Linked DNA regions of Hyalangium gracile. The protein of the gene in region 2 interacts with the protein of the main gene of each other region in a pairwise test. Links are inferred from orthologs where the notes say so. Each region holds a gene or a part of one and is shown on either strand. Other genes may lie near its edges.

The links.
Region 1: the proteins of gyrB (region 2) and gyrA interact in binary tests that used the Escherichia coli proteins (3 or more experiments, as listed by UniProt). The link is inferred for Hyalangium gracile from one-to-one orthologs.

What each region holds. Positions count from the first base shown.
Region 1 is NZ_JAHXBG010000027.1:31,474-39,062, forward strand. Bases 2,586-5,925 are described here. They hold gyrA (DNA gyrase subunit A), read right to left. Parts: upstream 5,570-5,925; coding sequence 2,786-5,569; downstream 2,586-2,785. Other genes in these bases: KY572_RS37780 (tetratricopeptide repeat protein), read right to left, coding at 5,718-5,925. In the rest of the region: KY572_RS37760 (YkvA family protein), read right to left, coding at 1-212; KY572_RS37765 (CHAD domain-containing protein), read left to right, coding at 410-1,327; KY572_RS37770 (sensor histidine kinase), read right to left, coding at 1,343-2,548; more of KY572_RS37780, read right to left, coding at 5,926-6,464; KY572_RS37785 (periplakin), read right to left, coding at 6,516-6,755; KY572_RS37790 (hypothetical protein), read right to left, coding at 6,752-7,589. UniProt on the Escherichia coli protein: A type II topoisomerase that negatively supercoils closed circular double-stranded (ds) DNA in an ATP-dependent manner to maintain chromosomes in an underwound state.
Region 2 is NZ_JAHXBG010000001.1:385,354-392,729, reverse strand. Bases 1,366-4,492 are described here. They hold gyrB (DNA topoisomerase (ATP-hydrolyzing) subunit B), read left to right. Parts: upstream 1,366-1,765; coding sequence 1,766-4,219; downstream 4,220-4,492. Other genes in these bases: KY572_RS01680 (AAA family ATPase), read left to right, coding at 4,276-4,492; KY572_RS01690 (hypothetical protein), read left to right, coding at 1,366-1,595. In the rest of the region: KY572_RS01700 (response regulator), read left to right, coding at 1-270; KY572_RS01695 (GNAT family N-acetyltransferase), read right to left, coding at 278-1,075; more of KY572_RS01690, read left to right, coding at 1,137-1,365; more of KY572_RS01680, read left to right, coding at 4,493-5,328; KY572_RS01675 (hypothetical protein), read left to right, coding at 5,325-5,924; KY572_RS01670 (hypothetical protein), read right to left, coding at 5,908-6,543; KY572_RS01665 (FMN-binding negative transcriptional regulator), read left to right, coding at 6,695-7,318. UniProt on the Escherichia coli protein: DNA gyrase negatively supercoils closed circular double-stranded DNA in an ATP-dependent manner to maintain chromosomes in an underwound state.

The DNA.
Region 1 (7,589 bases), on a different replicon or contig from region 2:
ACCTGCCGCGCCATCCACCAGGCCGCGGCGGACAGGACGCCCAGATCGTCCAGCCAGCCCAGCACGGGAATGAAATCCGGCAGCGCATCCACCGGAGACAGGAAGTAGAGCACCGCCAGCAGCCCGGCGAGCTTCTTCCACAGCGGGACACGACCGTCACTCAGGTACCGGAAGAACCGGGACCCCATTCCACGAAGACCCGAAGCATTCATGCCCCCTCTTACGGATGGGGGCCCCAATCCATTGCACCCGGCCTCCACGCGCTCGGCTCCTCGGTGAGCGGCCGACAGTCCACCCCATGACCCCACCGTGGCCCCTGCCCCCTGGGTGGCTTGCAGTTCCCCTCCATAGATTTCACGCTCGGTGACGAACGACCACGCCTCACCGGTGTGGAGGGGGTTCAGGACCCGTGGCATCAGCCTCCAAGAAGCTCGCGCGCATGCCCGCCGTGAAGGGGGCACGGAAGCTCATGCTCCAGCACCTGGAAGAGGCCGAAGCCGCCGTCGAGCGCCTGCCTCGCCCCGATGACCCGGAGGCGCTGCATGATCTCCGCGTCGCCCTGCGCCACCTGCGCACGTACCTCGCCGCCTACCGCAAGCTCTTCGCGGACACCGTGTCCGACAAGAGCCTCGAGACCCTGCGCGAGCTCACCCAGCTCACCGGCCCCGCCCGCGACGCCGAGGTCCAGGCGCAGTGGCTCGCCGAGCACTCTCGGAGCCGCCGCGCCACGACAAGCCCCGCCACGCACCTGCGCACCCGCCTCACCCAGCACCACGAGGAGCTGCTGCTCGACATCCGCGAGCGCTTCGCCCGCGACTTCCCCCGGCTCGCCGCGCGCCTGCGCCGGCAACTGAAGCGCGCCAAGGCCAGCGGTCGGCGCACCTTCGGGAAGGACACCGCGAAGCGGGTGGTGCGCCAGGGCCACCGCCTCCGAGAACGCCTGGACCGCATCGAAGGCATGGCCGACGTCGAGGGCGCGCATGCCTCCCGCATCACCGCCAAGCGCGTGCGCTACCTGCTGGAGCCCTTCGGCAAGCTGGACGGCGTGCACGACACCATCCAGCGCCTCAAGGAACTCCAGGATGCCTTCGGCGAGCTGCACGATCTCCACGTGATGCTCGAGACGATGTCCGACGTGCCCGAGAGCGCTCACGCCTCCAGGAAGCGCCGCGCGGGCTCGGAGCTGGCCGCGCTCGCCTCGACCGCGCGCCGACGGATGACCCGGCTCTACGCTCAGTCCGAGCAGCGCTGGCGCGGAGCAGAAGGTGCCGAGCTCGACGAGGCCCTCGCCCAGGCCGCCTCCACCCTCCGGAAGGCAGGGCGTTGAGGCCCGCTCGGGCGCCTACATCGGCGCGGTGCCAGCCGACACCGCGTCCTCGTCGCCCACCGGCAGCCGCACGCGGAAGCACGTCCCTCGCCCCACGGTGCTCTCCACCGAGATCTCCCCGCCCAGCGCGGTGACGATGCCGTGGCAGATGGAGAGCCCCAGCCCGGTGCCAATCCCCACCGGCCGGGTCGAGAAGAACGGATCGAAGATGAGCTTCAGGAGATCCGGCGGGATGCCATGCCCGGTGTCCTGAATCTCGATCACCACCCACCGGCCCTCGCCGCGCAGGTGCACGTCCACCTGGTTCCGCTCCGGAGCGCCCGAGTCGATGGCCTGCGCCGCGTTGATCAGCAGGTTGAGGAACACCTGTCCCAGCCGGGACTCGTTGCCCCGCACGGGAGGCACATCCTCCAGGTGCCGGTTGATCCGGGCCCGGTGCCGCAGCTCCGGAGTGACCAGGCTGAGGGACGACTCGAGCGCCCGCTTCACGTCCGCGAGCCCCTCCTCCGTCTCCACCTGCGCGAACGTCTTCAGGTCGCCCACCACGTGGCGGATGCGGGTGGTGCCCTCTCGCGCCTCCGCGAGCGCCTCGGCGCACTCTCCCAGCAGCCGCTCCACGAACGTCACATCGAGCGGCCCATCCACGCCGCTCATGGCCCGCTTCACCGCCGTCAGGTTCTCCGAGATGAAGTTCAGGTTCGACGAGACGTAGCTCAGGGGGTTGTTCACCTCGTGCGCCACCCCCGCCGCCAGCGTGCCCAGCGCCGCCAGCCGGTCGGCCTGGATCAGCCGCTGCTCCATCGCCTTGTGCTGGGTGATGTCCCGCACCAGGAAGGCCACCGTGGTGCGGTGAGGCACCCGCATGGACTCCGCGCTGAACCAGCGGTGCCCGCCCGCCACCTCCAGGCTGTACTCGAAGCGCAGCGGCTGGCCCGTCTCCAGCGTCTGCCGGAGCCGCTCCATGAAGAACGCTCCCACCTGGGGACCGTGCACCTCCATGAGCGTGCGCCCCAGGGCCTGCTCCCGAGGCAGCGTCAGCAGCAGATCCGACTGCGTCCAGATGCCGACGTAGCGGCCCTCCGCGTCGAACTCGAAGACGACGCCGTCCGTGAGCCCCAGGACGATGCGGAGCCGCGCCTCGGCGACCTCCAACTGGACGACCAGCGCGTCATCCCCTGGCCCCTGCCCCGACCCCATCCCCTGGCGGCTGGACTGTCCCATGGGTGCCTCACCGACCTCCCGCACACGCATTGAACCTCACGTAACCGCGCCAGGGTATGCACGGCCACACGATGTCGCTCGAATGCGCTGCCCTCGGCGAGACCGCCGACGCATGGGTCCCGTCCTACCCGCTCGAGAGACAGGTAGCATCCTGCCCCACGGTGTCGCAGTCCTCGGCAGCCCGGCACCTGGGCTCACGCCCCTCCGCGCGAGGCAGAGGGGCGGAGGCGTGCAGGCTCAGCTCTCCTCGGGAGTGCCGTCACCCGGCTCGGAGCCTTCCGGGGCGTCGGTGCTCTCGGTGTCGGAAGGCGCGGCTTCGGACGAGGACTCGGCGTCCTCGGTGACCGGCGCATCGCTCGAGGCGGCGCTCGTGTCGGCATCCTCGGACTCGTTGGACTCCGGCAGCTTGGAGATGCCCGTCACCTTCTCCGTGCCGTTCTCCAGCGCGATCAGCCGCACGCCCTGCGTGTTGCGGCCGATGACGGAGATCTCCTTGGCCTTCATGCGGATGAGCATTCCGCCGTTGGTGACGAGCATCACCTCGTCCCCGTCCTTCACCTGCACCAGGCCCACCACCTTGCCGTTGCGCTCGGTGGTCTTGATGTCGATGATGCCCTTGCCGCCGCGGCCCTGGACCCGGTACTCGGACTCCTCGGTGCGCTTGCCGTAGCCGTTCTCCGTCACGGTGAGGATGGTGGTGCCCTTCTCCACCACGTCGGCGCCCACCACCTCGTCGCCATCCTCCAACGTAATGCCCTTCACGCCGTAGGCCTGGCGGCCCATGGAGCGGACATCCTCCTCCGTGAAGCGGATGCTCATGCCCTGCGCGGTGGACAGCAGCACGTCCTTGCTGCCGTCGGTGATCTTCACCGCCACCAGCTCGTCCCCCTCGTCGATGCCCAGCGCGATGAGGCCGCTGGCGCGCACGTTGGCGAACGAGCTCAGGTCCGTGCGCTTCACCACGCCGCGCTTGGTGACGAAGAAGACGTAGCGGTTCTCCGGGAAGTCCCGCGTCACCAGCACCTGGGCCAGCTTCTCGCCCTCGCCGAACTGCACCAGGTTGACGATGGCCTTGCCGCGCGAGGTGCGGCTGGCCTGCGGAATCTGGTGCACCTTGAGCGAGTACAGCTTGCCCTTGGTGGTGATGGGCATCAGGTACGCGTGCGTGCTCGCCACGAACAGGTCGGTGACGAAATCGTCTTCCTTCGTCGTCGCGCCCGTCTTGCCTCGGCCGCCGCGCTTCTGGGCCCGGTACTCGCTCAGCGGCGAGCGCTTCACGTAGCCGGTGTGGGACAGGGTGACGACCATGTCCTCCTCGGCGATGAGGTCCTCGCTGGTGATCTCGGACACCTCGCCGGTGATCTCCGTGCGGCGCTTGTCGCTGTAGCGCGCGCGGATGTCCTGCAGCTCCGTCTTGATGACGTGGAGCAGGCTGCGCTCGTTGGCGAGGATGTCCCGCAGCCGGGCGATGTCCCGGATGAGGGCGAGCAGCTCCTTGAAGAGCTCCTCGCGCTGCAGGCCGGTGAGGCGCTGCAGGCGCATCTCGAGGATGTTCTGCGCCTGGTCCTCGCTGAAGCCCGCGCCCTCGTACTTGTGCTCCAGGCCCGCGTAGCTGGGCTCCTCGGCGCGCGCGCGGCTGACCAGCAGCTCCATCTGCGCCCTGGCCTGCGCGTAGTCGATGCGCGGCAGGTTGCGGAAGTTCGCGTTCTCGTACAGCGCCGGGGACAGGATGTGCATCAGGCCCCAGCGCGCCTCGTCCGGATCCTTGGAGGCGCGGATGAGGCTCACCACCAGGTCGATGAGGTCCTGCGCGACCAGCAAGCCCTCGACGATGTGCAGGCGGGCCAGCGCCTTCTTCAGCTCGTAGCGGCTGCGGCGGGTGACGACGTCGCGGCGGTGGGCGATGAAGCGGTCCAGCAGCTCCTTGAGGGTGAGCGTGCGCGGCTGCCCGCCGTCGATGGCCAGCATCACCGCGCCGAACGTCGTCTCCAGCGGGGTGGTGGCGTACAGGTTGTTGAGCACCACCCCGGAGATGGCATCGCGCTTGAGCTCGATGACGATGCGCATGCCCTGCCGGTCGCTCTCGTCGCGGATGTCGCTGATGCCCTCCAGCTTCTTCTCGCGCACCAAGTCGGCGATCTTCTCGATGAGCCGCGCCTTGTTCACCTGGTAGGGGATCTCCGTGATGATGATGGCCTCACGGTCTCCCTTCTTGCTCTCCTCGATCTCCGTCTTGCCGCGCAGGGTGATCTGCCCGCGGCCGGTGGTGTAGGCGCGGAGGATGCCCTCGCGGCCGGTGATCATCCCGGCGGTGGGGAAGTCCGGACCGGGGATGAACTGCATCAGGTCCTGGACGGTGGCCTCCGGGTGGTCGATGAGGTGCAGCGTGCCGTCGATCACCTCGCCCATGTTGTGGGGCGGGATGTTCGTCGTCATGCCCACCGCGATGCCGCTGCTGCCGTTGACCAGCAGGTTGGGGAACTTCGAGGGCATCACGAGCGGCTCGGTGAGCGAGTCGTCGTAGTTGGGCCCGAACTCCACCGTCTCCTTGTCGATGTCCGCCAGCAGCTCCTCGGCCAGGCGGTCCATGCGCACTTCCGTGTAACGCATGGCCGCGGGCGAGTCGCCGTCGACGCTGCCGAAGTTGCCCTGCCCGTCCACCAGCAGGTAGCGCAGGCTCCACTCCTGGGCCAGGCGCACCATCGCGTCGTACACGGCGCTGTCGCCGTGCGGGTGGTACTTGCCGATCACGTCGCCCACCACGCGGGCGCTCTTCTTGTACGCGCGGTTGTGGGTGTTGCCCAGCTCGTGCATCGCGTAGAGGACGCGGCGGTGCACGGGCTTGAGGCCGTCACGCACGTCGGGCAGGGCGCGCCCGATGATGACGGACATGGAGTAGTCGAGATACGAGCGACGCATCTCGTCTTCGATGTTGACGGGGATCAGCTCGCCCGCGCTGCTCGGTCCGCTCGGCGGAGGTGCGGGGGGCGTTGCCGGCTTGTCAGTGGTGTCGTCGGCCATGGGTTTTGAGCGCTCTGGAAGGTAGGGGCGGGCCCGCCCGGAGGAGGCATCCGCCCTGCGTGGGAGCGTTCGTAACCCTCGGATCTTCCTGCGTCAACAGGGGAAACGGGGGGGTGTTGGCAGGCCTGCCCGGCAGGTGTGGGAGAGGCTAGGCAACACTCTTGGGACGCAGGGGGGCGGCAAGCCGCTCGGCCTCGGTTCCGACGGGTCCCTCCGGGTCTTTTTCCCTGGCTTTTTCGAAAGAAGCGAGGGCTCCCTCGCGGTCTCCCTTGAGCTTCAGGGCGACGCCGACGTTGAGGTGGGCGGCGGCGTTGTCGCGGTCCATGGAGAGGGCCTCGCGGAAGTGGGCGAGCGCCTGATCCACGTCACCGGACAGGAGCGCCTCCTTGCCGGCCTGGACACGCTTCTCGGAGTCGTTGATGAACTCCACCTGGAGCACGCTCTTGCCCACCACGTTGGCGACGAGCACGCGCAGGATGCCGCCCCAGTAGAAGCTGAGGCCCTCGGCGGCGACGACGGCGGCCAGCGGCAGGTCCGGCAGCAATTGCTTGCCGCGGAACTTGAAGCGCACCTTGGTGTAGCGGCCCTTGTTGGCCCAGTGGACCATCTCGCCCTGGAGCTTCTTGAGGCTCTCCTCCACGCGCTTGGGGTCGATCTCGAACGGCAGCGCGCGGCCCTTGTCCACGGGCTCGCCGGCGGGCAGCGCCTTCTGGGTGGGAGCGGCCTCGACGGGCTCGGGCTCCAGGATGGTGACCTCGGGGGCCTTGGGCGGCTCCGGGGGCCTGGCGGGCTTGGAGGGCTTGGACGCCTTGGGGGCAGCGGCGCGAGGAGCGGGCTTCTTCGCCGTGGGCTTCTTCTTCGCGGGGGCCTTGCTACGGGGTGCGGTCTTCGCCATGGGCCTACTCTAAGCCAGACGCCCCCCGCGCGCCGATCAAACGGGCAGGGCTCAGGCTCCCTCCCCTCCTGGATGGCCTCGTCCGTCAGCCTGCGCCCGCCTGCGTGCCTCCACCTTCTCGAGACGCTCGCGCAGCCGGGCCGCCTCGCGCCGCGTCTCCTCGATGGCCTTGCGCAGCGCCTGCTGCTCGCGGACATGCTGCGTGCGCTGCTGGTCGAGCTGCTCGCGTGTCTGGCGGAGCTCCTCCCGGACTTCCTTCAGCTTGTCGTTCAGGGCGCGCGTCTCGCTCATGGCCACAGCCCCTCCTCGACGGCCTGGAACAGCAGCTCGGCCAGCAGCTCCTGGCTCCGGTCCTGATCCACGAGCGGCAGGGTGAAGCGCGGCATCTGCAGGAACCGCTCGTCCTTCGCGACGTGGGGCGCTCGCCGCGCGAGCGCGTTCGCCAGGCGCTGGAGGTTCTCGAACACCGACGAGGCCAGCTCGTCCCCCAGTCCGTTGAAGTGCGTGGACTGCGTGAAGGCCAGCCGCGTCCCCTTGCCGAGCACCCAGACGAAGTTCTCCACCTGCTCCTGTCTCACCTCGACCACGCGGTGCACCCGGTGGTGGCCCATCCCCGCATGGTGATGGCTCTCCACCACGTGCTCGGTCTCCTCCTGGGTCGAGATCCGGCGTCCCCTCATCACCAGGCGCAGCTCCGGGTAACGCACCCGCAGCCTCTCGCCCAGGATGCCCTCCACGCTCAGGTGCTGCTCCTCGAGCCCGAACTGCCGCACCCTCACCCAGCCCGCCGCCGCTCGGGGCCCCACCGGGCAGCTCACCGCGAGGAAGCCCTCCGCCCGGAGCGCCGCGCGGAGCTCGGCCGCCCGCGCGATGGGCAACCGCGCCACCACCTTCGGCGACATGGGCGCCAGGCGGAACCGCACGTCCACCGGGGCGAGCTTCAACAGCCTCGACAGCACGGGCATGGCCGCCTCTTCGGAGGCTGGGTGCCGGGCGAGCGCGACGAGCGCGGTGGTGGCCTCCAACGAGCGCTCACCGCTCCCGGGCTCGGGCAGCGCGATGCCCGTGGCGGGTGGGGGAAGACTGCCCGCGGACTCGGCCTTCTGGAGACGGATGCGCAGCTCC
Region 2 (7,376 bases):
GCCAGCAACGGCCGCAACGCGCTGGAGGTGCTGGCCCGCAGCAACCCGCTGCCCGGGCTGGTGCTGCTGGACATGATGATGCCGGTGCTGGATGGCGCCGGCTTCCTGGCGGAGGTGCGCAAGCATCCCCAGTTCGCGGCCGTGCCGGTGGTCGTCTTCTCGGCCAGCGCCAGCCCCAACCTCCAGGAGCTGGGCGCGCGCGGGTGGGTCCGCAAGCCGGTGGACCTGGAGGCGCTGCTGGAGGTCGTCAGCCAGCATGCGCTCACCTGAGCGGGGCTCAGCCCGAACGGCGCACCCAGTCCACCCAGAGGCCCAGGTCCCTCATGCCCAGGCGGCGGTAGACGGCGTAGCCCTGCTCGGTGGACTGGAGGACGGCGGCGACACGGCCCCGCCGCTGCGCGTCGAGCAGCAGCCCGCGCATCACCTCGGTGGCCAGCCCGCGGCCTCGCGCGGTGTGGGAGGTGGCCACCAGGAAGACGCCGGCGGTGTCTCCCGCGTCATGCGTCAGCCCGCCGGTGATGAGCTGGCCGCCCTCGCGGATGCCTCGGATGTGCAGCTCCGGGAAGTGCCGGGCGTGCCACGGCTCGAGGTGGATGGAGGTGCTGGGGCCGAAGGCCGCCGCGTTGAGGGGGATGAGCTCCTCCTGGGAGGTGAGCTCCTCGAGCGGGATGCTGGGGGGCGTGAGCGGCCCGTCCTCGAAGCCCAGGCCCATGGCGAAGGTGCCGCCGTCCTCCTTCCGGTAGCCGGCGCGGGCCAGGAGCTGCTCGGCGGCCGTCGTCCCCGGGGGCAGCGGCACCCGCCAGAGCCGGATGCCGTGGGCGCGGTAGAAGTCCTCGAGCCGGGGCAGCCCTGCCTCCAGGGCCTCGAGGCTCTCGAAGAAGGCCTGCTGCTGGGAGAGCGTCTCGGGGTGGCTGGGCTGGGCGAAGGCCCAGAGCCCGGGCAGTCCCAGATGGAGCAGGCCCCCCTGGGCCGCCTGGAACTTCTTGTAGGCCACGATGTTGGCGCGCAGGCGCGCGGAGAGCTCGGCGTCCGTCACGACCAGCAGGGTAGGACGACTCCGCCTCTTGGAGAACAACCCTCTCGTGGAAAGTCCTCGCGAGGGGTGGCAGGACGGTTAGGTTGAAGAAACTCACCCTATGGACTCGCGCTTCTTCGCCTTCAATCCCCGCCCCACCCGGCTGGCCCTCGTGGTGGGGGCGTGCGCGCTCGCGGTGCTCACCGCCTGGGCGCTGGCGGCGGCCCGCCAGGACACCGAGCCCTTCGCCGAGGCCCGGGCCGGCATCACCGCGGGGCTGATGCTCGTCTTCCTCTACGCCTTCCACCGGCTGCGCCCCCGGCCCGAGTGGGGCGTCACCCTGAGTGCCATGGGGGTGCGCGTGGCCCGGCCCTTCAGCAACGCCCCGCCCATGGAGCTGACGTGGGCGCAGATCGGCTCGCTGCGCCGGCTCGGCCGCAAGGGGGACGTGCTGGGGCTCTTCTTCCACGAGCAGGGCCGGGTGCTGATTCCCCGGCATCTCTTTGCCCGCAAGGCTGTTTTCGAAGAGCTGATTTCCGCGCTGGAGGAGCGGCTTCCACCCCCTCGACACGACGCCTGAACGGCGTGGGGAAGACACCCTCTCCGGCCCTGAAACGGCGAGCAGGCAACCGAACGACTTTTCTGAATATTTCCGCTGCCTTGCGTCTGGTCGTCCTCCTTGTCCGAGGGGGCCCGAGGTGATAGGCACACACCCCTGATCCCAGGCAGCATTTCGAAGGAAAACCCAGCATGGAAAAGACTCCCTCGACCGGTGTCTCACCGACGCCGCCGCCCGTGGAGTATGGGACCGACAGCATCACCAAGCTCGAGGGCCGCGAGGCGGTCCGCAAGCGGCCGGGCATGTACATCGGCGACACCATGACGTACGGGCTGCACAAGCTCGTGTACGAGGTGGTGGACAACTCCGTGGACGAGGCGCTGGCGGGCTACTGCACGGACATCGACGTCGTCATCCACGTGGACGGCTCGCTGAGCGTCCAGGACAACGGGCGTGGCATTCCGGTGGGGCCGCACCCGGATCCGAAGTTCCAGGACAAGGACACGGTGGACGTGGTGCTGACGGAGCTGCACGCCGGCAGCAAGTTCGGCAACGGCGCCTACAAAGTGTCCGGCGGCCTGCACGGGGTGGGCGTCACGTGCGTGAACTTCCTGTCCGAGTGGCTGAAGGTCCGCATCCAGCGCAACGGCAAGGTGTACGAGCAGAGCTACGCCCGGGGCGTGCCGCAGGGCAAGGTGTCGGAGGTGGGCACCACGGACAAGCGGGGCACGCTGGTGTGGTTCAAGCCGGACCCCGAGGTGATGGAGGTCCGCGACTTCGACTTCGAGACGCTGAGCCAGCGCCTGCGCGAGCTGGCGTTCCTCAACGCCGGCCTGCGCATCACCATCCGGGACGAGCGCTCCAACAAGGAGCACGAGTTCAAGTTCGAGGGCGGCATCGGCTCGTTCGTGGAGTACCTGAACAAGTCGAAGCAGGCGCTGCACGACAAGCCCATCTACTTCCGCGCGGAGAAGGAGGGGGTGTCGCTGGAGCTGGCCATGCAGTGGAACGATGGCTACGACGAGCGCATCTACACCTTCGCCAACAACATCAACACGCACGAGGGTGGCAGCCACCTGTCCGGCTTCAAGGCGGCGCTGACGCGCACGCTCAACAGCTACGCGGAGAAGAGCGGGCTGTGGAAGGACCTGAAGGAGACGCCCACCGGCGAGGACGCGCGCGAGGGCCTGGCGGCCGTCATCTCCGTGAAGCTGCCCAACCCCCAGTTCGAGGGGCAGACGAAGACGAAGCTGGGCAACAGCGAAATCAAGGGTCTGGTCGAGCAGATGGTGAACGACCAGCTCGCCACGTACCTGGAAGAGAACCCCGTCAACGGCAAGAAGGTGGTGGCGAAGATTGGCGACGCGTGCCGGGCGCGCATCGCGGCGCGCAAGGCGCGCGAGACGGTGCGGCGCAAGGGCGTGCTGGATGGCGGCTCGCTGCCGGGCAAGCTGGCCGACTGCCAGAGCCGGGACCCGAGCGAGAGCGAGCTCTACATCGTCGAGGGTGACTCCGCAGGTGGCTCGGCGAAGCAGGGGCGGGACCGGCGCAACCAGGCCATCCTCCCGCTGCGCGGCAAGATCCTGAACGTGGAGAAGGCGCGCTTCGAGAAGATGCTGACGAGCGCGGAGATCGTCACGCTCATCACCGCGCTGGGCACGGGGATTGGGGCGGAGGACTACGATCCGAACAAGGCGCGCTACCACCGCATCATCCTGATGACGGACGCCGACGTGGACGGCAGCCACATCCGCACGCTGCTCCTGACGTTCTTCTACCGGCAGATGCGCGAGCTCTTGGAGCGTGGGTACCTCTACATCGCGCAGCCGCCGCTCTACAAAGTGACGCGCAACAAGAAGGACATGTACGTCAAGGACGAGCGCGCGCTGAACGAGTACCTGCTGCGCAGCGCCTCGGAGCACTCGCGGGTGGTGACGCCGGCTGGGGAGCTGGGCGGCAACGAGCTGAAGGCGATGCTCGAGAAGGTCATCACCTACGAGGAGAAGTTGGAGAAGCAGGCCAAGCGCCGGGATGCGCGGGTGGTGGACGCGCTGGTGCAGGCGGCGCGGGTGACGGCGGAGACGCTGTCGGACGAGAAGGCAATCGAGGCGGAAGTGGAGCGGATGTACAGCTACTTCCGGACGCGGATGCCGGACGTGCTGGGGCGGGTGAAGCACGAGCGCCGGGATGATCCGGAGCACCACACGAAGAAGCTGGTGTTCCACACGGAGATCAACGGGAGCATGCGCGAGACGGTGCTGGACTACGCGTTCCTGTCGTCTCCGGAGTACCTGGAGCTGGTGGGGCTGCGCGAGGCGTTCGCGTCGCTGGGCCGGCCGCCGTACACGGTGAAGCTGGAGGGCGGCGAGGTGACGGCGTACTCGGTGCAGGAGGTGCTGGCGGCGGTGCGCAAGGACGCGCAGAAGGGGCTGGGGCTGCAGCGCTACAAGGGTCTGGGCGAGATGAACCCGGAGCAGCTCTGGGACACGACGATGAACCCGGCCACGCGCACGCTCTTGCAGGTGCAGCTCAAGGACGCGGTGGAGAGCGACGAAATCTTCTCGCTGCTGATGGGCGAGGCGGTGGAGCCGCGGCGCGAGTTCATCGAGCGCAACGCGCTGGACGTGCAGAACCTGGACATCTGAGCCGGGAGTCAGGCGCCCCTCTCCCGCTGGGAGAGGGGTGAGAGGAGGGGTGAAGCTTGATTACCGAGATCGAGGTCAAGAACTTCAAGACCCTCCGAGACGTGAAGATTCCGCTCGCGCCGGGCATCACCGTGATGGTGGGTGCGAACAACAGCGGCAAGTCCAACGCGCTCGCGGTGCTCAAGCTGCTGAGCGAGGGGGAGCGCCATCTCGATTATCTTGCTGCGACATCTGCACTGGGAGGGATGCAGTCTGTCCTCGCACGGGACGCGGCAGACCCAGTGAGAGTCGTCCTCCGTACCCGGCGACCTATGGAGGAGGAGCGCATCTACGGCTTTCAACTGACGCCTGATGGGCGCAAAGCAGGAGAATGGCTCGCCAAACCGCAATTCAGATATGGCCAGATGCAATGGGATCGACTGGATTTGCGGCATGAGCAGACATGGATGGAGCACCTGCGAAAATTCTTGGAGGCCACGACCGTTCACGATCTCTCCGTGGCGGCACTCCGAGCTCCAGCCATTGTGCGGCAAGACGCGAAGTTGGGAACCGACGGGAAGGATGCGGCGGCTGTACTCGACAGGCTCGCCGGTGAGCATCCATCGCTGAGAGACGCAATTGATGAAACCGTCCAACGCGCTGCCCACGAAGTGAAGCGGATTGTGACTCGACCAGGCCCAGAGCCAGGGACCAAGGTCCTGGGGGTCGAGGAAAAAGACGGTAGGGTCTATGGAGCGGAGGACGTGTCGGACGGGCTCCTTCTCTTTATTGGCGTGGCGGTTGCCGCGCAATTGAGGGCCAGCACACCCTGCATTCTGGCCATCGAAGAGCCAGAAAGAGGGATCCATCCACGCAGGCTACGCGATCTCGTCGATCACCTGCTCCGGCTGACAAAGTCTGGCGTCCAGGTAGTGCTAACGACGCACTCTCCAACACTGCTTGACGAATTCCGGGATACACCCGAAAGCGTTCTCATCTTCGACCGTGACGAGAAAGGTACCCACGTCACCCATCTCTCGGACCGCCCGGACTGGGCCGAGCAGCTCAAGGGGGCTCCCCTGGGAGAACTCTGGTACTCGGGGGTCCTAGGGGGCGTGCCGGGCCGATGAAGCTCGCCTTCTGCGTCGAGGATGATACCGACGAGGAAGTGTTTCGAGTCCTGGTCTCGAAAGCTCTCGGTACGGAGGTGGTTCCGAGCGAGACGCAGTATCGGTTCGCACGCGGAGGGTGGACCAACGCGCTCCGCCTGGCTCCCATCATCGCCAAGGACGCGTACCATAAAGGGCTCGATGGGGCTCTCTTCGCCATCGACAATGATGGCGCTGCACCTACGCACTCGGTGACCCACAACGATGCGGCCAAGGGCTGCCGGCTTTGTGAATTGCGCACTGCGGCTAGGATCCATGAGCCGCTCTCCTGGCCGCGTCAGGGCTTGCCGGCACTGCGCTACCTGTTTGCGGTCCCAGTTCAGACGCTCGAGACGTGGCTGCTCCTCGCGCGTGGGCATGACTTCAAGGGAGAGAGCGAGACGCTGGGGCGCGATCAGCCTGGACGAGCGAAGCTCAAGCGCCTGCTCTACGGGATGGAGCACCCGGATCGAGACACCATGCGGAGCGCTGCCCTTCCCATCGCCGAGTCACTCGATGTGAATGCACTCGCCGAGGTGAGCCCGAGCTTCGCTGACTTTTTCAGCCAGCTTCGATGAGCCGTGCGAGGGCTTCGTCTGCGATGCTTCCTGCCTCCGCGAGGGGGTAGCCACGCTCGACGTAGAGGTCTCGGACGTTCGCATCGAAGGCTCGCCGCAGTTGCTCCGTCGCCAGCCGTGTTGCACTGCTCGAACTGCCCCGTGTCGCCGATGCGGCGAACCGCGCCGACTCAGGCCCGCCGACCTCCCGTGACACGCTCAGTGCCGCGTCTCTCGCGGTCTCTCTGCCCAGAACCCGGGATAGCTCCTCGACAGCTCGATGGAGGCGCAGGTGGCAGCGCCGCACTTCGTCGTCGCGGGAGGCGAGCTGCTGCTTCGTCTGGGCGAGGAAGTGCTCGACGGCTTCCTGGCCCGCAGGCACGTCCACCGTCGTCAGCGTCCCGAGCCTGGCCAGCAGGAACCGGTACCGGGGAGGCTGGCTGCCCTCGGCGGGAACGAAGGATACCTTCTGCACGCGGTGCCCGGAGGCCAGGTGCGACTTGAGCAGGCGGAAGAAGGCATCGCCCTCTGTCTCGGTCCGCACCTGTTCGAGGTATTCGGTGAACCCCATTGCCCGGAGTATGGCGATCTCCTGGCGACACTGCACGGGTGGAAGACGCGGCTGGGCAGCGACCGACACTCGGCGGAGCGGTCCCGGCCGACACTGTTCGGAAACGTCGGGGGTTTTGCGCCTCAAAAAGTCCCGACGTTTCCGCACAGTGAGCCCTGAGACTGATCCCGAGCACCAGCCGGGTTGACGGCGCGGGAGGCTTGGGGCACGTCCGTGCTCCATGTACCTCCCGCGTCACTTCCAGGAGCAGGATCCCGAGCGCCTCCTCGCCTTCATGAGGCGCTACAGCTTCGCCACCCTCGTCACGGTGGAGCAGGGCGCCCCGTTCGCCTCCCACCTGCCGTTCCTCGTCGAGCCCGGCCCCGAGGGCTCCCAGGTCCGGCTGCTGGCCCACATGGCCCGCGCCAACCCGCAGTGGCGCGCGCTCTCCCCGGACACGGACGTGCTCGTCATGTTCCAGGGGCCGCACACCTACGTGTCCCCGTCCTGGTACCTCACCGAGCCCAACGTCCCCACGTGGAACTATGCCGCCGTCCACGTCTACGGCCGGCCCCGCATCATCACCGAGCAGGACGAGTGGATGCGCGTCATCCGCGAGCTCGTCACCACCTACGAGTCCGGCTTCGAGCAGCCGTGGTCCGTCGAGCGCGCGGGCGAGTACGTGCCGCGCATCCTCCCCGGCACCGTCGCCTTCGAGATCTCCGTCTCGCGCGTGGAGGGCAAGTTCAAGCTCAACCAGAACCGCACGCCCGAGGATCGCCGCGCCGTCATGGAGCGCCTCGAGCGCAGCGACGACCCCGAGCAGCGCGCCGTCGGCGCACTGATGCGCGAGCGGGACACGTGAGACGAACGGACAAAACATTGATTCTCCCGGGCATGGCTCGGCGGACGGCTCCAGCGCT